Regions from separate parts of the Paenibacillus sp. MABNR03 genome, predicted to be linked through region 2. Evidence: riboswitches for the same ligand, from Rfam matches in the RefSeq annotation. Region 2 holds a riboswitch; the other holds the start of a gene.

Region 1 (3,415 bases), on a different contig from region 2:
AGCAAAAGGTTCAACATGGACAGCTGCTACACTAACGAGGTTAAAACCACGTTCTTTATTTTCTGTGTCCAGGTAAGGTTGATGTTGGAAAAAGTTTGCATCCAATTGTTTGTCTGCCAACTGTTGGTTCGGCTGAACATAGTCATTGAACGTTACAATCTGCAAACGAATGCCTTGAGCTTCCAGCTCAGGTTTGATACTTTCCAGAATTTCAGCGTGCGGTGTTGGTGAAGCTCCGACTTTCAATTCCACGGTACGCGGTGCACCTGCTTCATTATCTGCCCCACTGTCTGAATCCTTGTTGTTTCCGCATGCAGCAAGTACCGCAATCAGCATCAGGCTGAGCAGTGCAAAAGACCATTTTTTCATGTGTAAAACCCCTTCTCCAATAAATTTGTTGCATATTTGCATTCGTCCAGCATGGATTGGATGCAAAATGCTATATATGTGTTATTTCCGGGTGAACAATTTAACGAGTCGATCGCCAAACATTTGCAGAACTTGCACCAGAATGACCATGAATACGACTGAAATAATCATAATTTCATATTGGTAACGGAAGTAGCCATAGTTAATCGCAAGTGTACCGAGTCCACCACCGCCGACCATGCCAGCCATCGCCGTATAAGATACTAACGTTACAATCGTAATTGTAATCCCTGCAAGCAGACCAGGCAGCGCCTCAGGCAGCAGTACGCGCCTTACAATCTGTCCAGTTGATGCCCCCATCGCCTGAGCGGCCTCAATGACTCCACGATCCACTTCACGAAGTGTAGTCTCAACCAACCTTGCGAAGTAAGGAGCAGCTGCAATAACAAGTGGCGGGATGACTCCAAGTACACCTGTGGCTGTACCGACCAGTGAACGTGTAAACGGAATAAGGGCAACGATCAAAATAATGAACGGTACCGACCGCAGAATGTTAACAACGATGGATAACACGGTATAGAAGATACGTGACTGAACGGAAGCCGATCTCGCTGTCATAAATAGCAGGACACCCAGTGGCAATCCTATGATAATGGTAAACAAACCGGACGCTCCCAGAATTTGCAATGTTTCAATGGAGGCCTTGCCGATCTCTCCCCAGCGTACAGATGAAAAATCCATGTTAACGAAGCACCTCCACATCAAGCCCTTGCTCATTCAATTCATGCACTGTTCGACCAATCGCTTCCGCATCGCCTTCAAAACGAACGGTTAACTGTCCATACGGAATCTGTTTAATTCTCGAGATCGTTCCTTGCAGAATGGCGAAGTCCACTCCGGTCTGACGAACTGTTCTGGACAAAATGGCTTCATATGTTTTATCGCCCAAAAATGAGATTTTGACCAGCTGTGAGCGTCCGTCCTGCTGAGCCGTTCCACCGGCATGTGCCAGGGCAGCCTCTTCCAATAAAAGCTCTGACTCGTGGTCACGCTGCATGAAGTCACGCGTAATGGCATGCTGCGGCTTAAGGAAGACATCCGTTACAGGGCCTTGTTCCACGATTCCTCCCTGATGAATGACAGCAACTTGATCACAGATGCTCTGAATGACATGCATTTCATGGGTGATCAGAACAATGGTTAGATCGTATTTTTTGTTAATATCCATCAGCAGCTTCAAAATCGAAGCCGTGGTCTGCGGGTCAAGCGCCGATGTCGCTTCGTCGCAGAGTAGAACTGCCGGATCACTGGCAAGTGCACGGGCGATGCCTACTCTCTGTTTCTGTCCCCCGGACAGCTGCGCAGGATATTTGCTGCTATGATGCTCCAGGCCAACGAGAGCGAGCAGCTCCTTCACTTTGCGGTCAATCTCAGCCTTAGGCGTATTAACCAGCTTCAATGGGAAAGCAACATTGTCATATACCGTAGCTGAAGATAACAGATTAAAGTGCTGAAATATCATGCCAATCTTGCGTCGCTGCTGCTGCAGCTCCGTTTTGCTGAGGCCTGTAAGGTTCACACCATCCACCCATACCTCACCAGCTGTTGGTCTTTCAAGCAGATTGATACATCGAATCAATGTACTTTTCCCTGCACCGGAGTGTCCGATAACTCCGAATATTTCACCCTTGCCGACGTTCAGATCCAAATCGGCTAGTGCTGTCGTTTGTTTTGTACCTCTGCCGTACGTCTTGGTTAATCCCTTTAATTCAATCAATATGACTTCTCCTTCCCACCGCCTACATGTATCTTTACCCGAATGAAAGGAAAACTCCCCTCTAGCGTATAAAAAAGAGCCCTTTTGCAGAAACAAAAAGGGCTCTTCACATGAAAGAATGTACCTTCTCATCTGCCAAAATCGTGCTTTGCACCATTTTGTAGGAATTAGCACCTAACATCTATAAAGTATGACTGGCTTGTCATGTCATTATAAATCGGTTGCCGGGCTTCATCGGGCCTGTCCCTCCGCCGCTCTCGATAAGAAATATGAAATTTATAAGTTCAGTGGTAAAATTTTAAATAGCTACACATATTAATTCCATGTAACGTTTAATTTAGAAACTCAGTATAATCCAAGTATTCCGCTTTGTCAAAGGTAAATATTACACCTGATTTACTTTGCAAGTTCGGACACTCCTTGCTTGTGCCACATCTTGTTGATGTAACCATAAGCCTCCTTTAGCGTTTCGCAAACCATATCAACGCCCTGGCACAATTCATCCAGATGCTGATCCAGATCCTCCAGCTTTACTTTGCCCTGCAATGTCTGGTGAAGCTGCCAGAGGTCATCCTGCATCTCGGAGTTCATGTAATGAATCTCCATGTTCCGTCGTTTGCGAAGCTTGCTCATTGGCTCCCGGTAGGCATCCTTGATATTGATCAATCGAACAGCAAGGTCTCCATGCATTTTGGCATAACCAAACTGTCTTAAGACGGTAAAATAGGAGAAATGGGACTTCACTTTGGACGTGTTTAACTGAAATAATTCATTCAATACCGTGCCTGTCTTATCCAGAATCGCAAAACACCGGATAAACCCATCCTTATAAAAATATACATAACGAGCGTATTCCGCCTTTTCCTCAATGGTCATATCATCGGTGGAACCCGCCTTCACCTTTTTCCGAAAGTGGGATGCAGCAAAACAGCTCTGCTCCAGCTCATCCAGTGAGGAGATCAAGCCCTGTGTCCAGACATACAGTTTTCGATAATCGTGAGTCGGATCCTGATTCAGGTCTAACTGTCGTTGTAGAAGTTCAAGCGTCTCCACCATCGACTCGATGGCTTCCTCCAATACGCCTTCATTCTGACGCGGCAATTCACCCAGCAACGTTCGCAGCATATACAGCCTCCTCTTTCCACTCTGCTGATCAATAAGATGATTAATAATATTAAACCTAATCGGAATCAGAGTAAACGTGTGACCGCTGCTTGTATTAGGGTGCCCTGCCCCGCCGTACATCAAACAAAGTCCACCTGTCCAATG
Region 2 (3,415 bases):
TGTCCCGCAGGGAGCTAATCGAACTGCTGGAGTCACTTGATCTGGAAGGCTATGAAACGGATAGTCTTTTGGACGCGGAACTCGCGGTCATGCCCGAACAGGAGCAGGAGGCCGTTTGGAATGCATACGAAGAACTAGGAGATAGCTTCCTGAAACCCGTATTACATAAAGTTTATGGTGGAGATAAGCCAGGTGGAGGTAATCTGGAGCAGGTATATGAGAGATTGCGCATGATACGCATTCGGTTCCGGAGACATGCAGAGGCGGAGCGGAATGCTGGATAAGAACCAAAGATAGAGTGACAAAGGTTACGCAAAAGCCAAAAAAGACGAAGCAGTCTCTCCCTGAAAAGGAGCGCTTCGTCTTTCTATTTGGTACGTTCAGTTCAGATCCAATCTTTTTTACGGAAAATAAAGAACATGCTTAAGCCCAGGGTTACCATCAGGCCAATGACGACAAAATATCCATACTTCCAGTCCAGCTCAGGCATGTTCGTGAAGTTCATCCCGTAGATCCCGGTGATGACCGTCAGGGGCATGAACACCGTTGTAATGGCGGTAAACACACGCATGATTTCATTCGCCCGGTTGGCGATACTGGATTGGTAAGCTTCTCGCAAGTTCCCCATCAGGTCCCGATAGGTCTCAAATGTCTCGGATATTTTCACGGCATTCTCATAGATGTCACTGAAGTACTTTTGCAGTTGATCATCGATCAGCCGCAAGTCTTTTTTATTGAGCGTATTAATAACCTCTTTTTGAGGCCCCAGCACCTTTTTGAGCCACAGAATCTCACTGCGCAGCCCGATAATTTCATTCAGATGGGATTTCTTGGTGTGCATCAGAATATCTTCTTCGAGCTTCTCGATGCGTGCTTCAATCCGGTCTCCGACCGTAAAGTAGTTATCCACAATCAAGTCGACCAGCAGATACAGGAGACGATCGGGTGTACTGACTTCCTGTTCCCACAGAATTGGCTTCAATGTACGAAGTTCGCTGACTTTCTGCTTCGTCACACTGATGATAAAATGTCTGCCAAGAAACAGGTTGACGGCACGTAAAAAGATCTCTTCATCATCAAAACGAATACTGTTGATTACAATAAAATAATGGCTCTCATAAATTTCAATCTTCGGGCGCTGTTCTTCATCACTCAAACAGTCCTCTACAGCCAGATCATGCATCATAAACAGCGGTTGAAGCACCGCCAGATCATCCACGTCTGCATCGATCCAGTAAAATCCCTCTGCTGGTGGCGTCAGCGCCTGCTGGATATCGTCCACCGGGATAAATACACCGTTGTTTACCAACCGGATTTTCATCGTTCATCCACTCCTTCTGCACCCGCCAAACAGGCGGATTTTCATCAATATGGGCGCAAAAAGAACAGATCAGCCGGTCGGCAGCGGAGCCTGGAGGTCAGGACTGCGTTCGCTCTATAATCAAACGGAAGTAACGTCCCGCTGCCGGCATGCTGATGTCAATTCTCTATGCAGTTTGTCGGAATACGGCTGACAGTCAGGCCTCGGGTCGCCATCCATTGAATATGTCACCTCTCACATAAGGGTATGCAACACTTGTTTAGTATACCGCTGGTACATGGTGCTTTCAAGCGCAAAAATGTGTCTATTTCGCGCCCTGAAGCAGTGTATGACAGCGAGAGACAAACGGTTCCGGCCTACATGAACAGACACAAAACTACATGCTTGACGTGAGAGGATTAATGTTTTAAAGTAGACGGTGAACCACACTAAGCACACAATTGAATATGGCGAAATCTTATCAAGAGTAGGTGGAGGGACTGGCCCGATGAAACCCGGCAACCGGCGGTATACCGCACGGTGCTAATTCTTGCAGCGACTAAGTGTCCAAGGAGACACTGTTGTAACTGAGAGATGAGAGAGGCGCATATCTATTTACATATGACCTTTCTCGGAATCCGAGAAAGGTCTTTGTTATATGCACCGACTTCTCAGCACTGATTTTCGCTACGAAACTTGAGTTTGTCACATGTGAGGGTTTCAATTCCAACCATCCCTGTAGACAAGCTCATGGCTGCCTAACGCTGAATTGACGCGAACACATCAAGCCAGCGGGCTGCATCTATCTATGCACAAGGAGGAGTTGTACATCATGCCAATCAAAATACCAGACACATTGCCTGCCAAGGAAGTCCTTGCAGGAGAGAACATTTTTGTCATGGACGAGACACATGCTTATCAGCAGGATATTCGTCCACTACGCATTGCTATATTAAACCTGATGCCTACCAAAGAAACGACAGAAACCCAGCTGCTGCGTCTCGTGGGGAACACCCCGATTCAAGTGGATATCGTCCTGGTACATCCCAAATCGCATACGTCGAAGAACACGTCACAGGAGTATCTGAATCTTTTCTACAAAACCTTTGACGAGATTGAACATCGCCGTTTTGACGGGATGATCATTACAGGTGCACCGGTGGAGCAGATGGATTTCGAAGACGTCAATTATTGGAAGGAAATTCAGGAAATCTTCGAGTGGACTAAAACCAATGTGACTTCGACCATGCATATATGTTGGGCTTCCCAGGCTGGACTGTACCATCATTTTGATGTACCTAAGGTCGCGCTGGATGAGAAGTGCTTTGGCGTATTTCCACATACGATCAACAAATCTCATGTGCCGCTGCTGCGTGGGTTTGATGAAGTGTTTAACGTTCCTCATTCCCGTCACACTGAAGTGCGGCGTGAGGATATTGAGAAAAACGAAAAGCTCGAAATTTTGGCTGAATCAGAGGAAGCAGGCATCTTCCTGGTTGCAACCAAAGACGGCAAGCAAATTTTTGTGACAGGGCATGCAGAGTATGATCCATTGTCTCTGAAATGGGAATATGACCGTGATGCATCCAAAGGATTGGATATCGCCTTGCCAAAGCACTATTTTCCAAACGACGATCCATCCCGTGTTCCTCCGGCAACCTGGCGGGCACATGCAAACTTATTATTCTCTAATTGGCTCAATTACTATGTGTACCAGGAAACGCCTTACGACATTGGCCCGCAAATCTAATCGAGATTACAGGAGGATGCTGCAATGGAAGACAATAAGTTGAAAATCGAGAGCCGCTTGGCTCAAATCGGGTCCGTTAATGAACCGGTGACAGGTGCCGTGAATTTTCCAATCTATCAATCGACAGCGTTTCGTCATCCGAAGCTTGGACAGAGCACAGGTTTTGATTATATTCGTACAACTAATCCAACCCGTAAGGTGTTAGAAGAAGCAGCAGCTGCACTGGAATCTGGCGATGCTGGTTTTGCCTGTAGTTCGGGCATGGCAGCCCTGCAAACCATCTTTGCGATGTTTGGACAGGGAGATCATCTGATTGTATCGCTGGATCTGTATGGAGGAACGTATCGTTTGCTTGAGCGCATCCT

The links. A riboswitch is a leader RNA that binds a small molecule or an ion and turns the genes downstream of it on or off. The one in region 2 is predicted to bind S-adenosylmethionine.
Region 1: linked by a shared signal. The riboswitch ahead of AAIH57_RS23900 (methionine ABC transporter ATP-binding protein) and the one ahead of metA (homoserine O-acetyltransferase MetA) in region 2 are both predicted to bind S-adenosylmethionine.

Annotation. Positions count from the first base shown of each region.
Region 1 is NZ_JBCIYR010000005.1:215,780-219,194, forward strand. It holds gene AAIH57_RS23890 (MetQ/NlpA family ABC transporter substrate-binding protein) at 1-369, opposite strand, end outside; gene AAIH57_RS23895 (methionine ABC transporter permease) at 451-1,110, opposite strand; gene AAIH57_RS23900 (methionine ABC transporter ATP-binding protein) at 1,112-2,146, opposite strand; SAM riboswitch class I at 2,272-2,413, opposite strand; gene AAIH57_RS23905 (Cthe_2314 family HEPN domain-containing protein) at 2,543-3,271, opposite strand.
Region 2 is NZ_JBCIYR010000002.1:1,126,674-1,130,088, forward strand. It holds gene AAIH57_RS13950 (HRDC domain-containing protein) at 1-284, shown strand, start outside; gene corA (magnesium/cobalt transporter CorA) at 386-1,321, opposite strand; gene AAIH57_RS13960 (hypothetical protein) at 1,371-1,514, shown strand; SAM riboswitch class I at 1,776-1,901, shown strand; gene metA (homoserine O-acetyltransferase MetA) at 2,133-3,050, shown strand; gene AAIH57_RS13970 (PLP-dependent transferase) at 3,075-3,415, shown strand, end outside.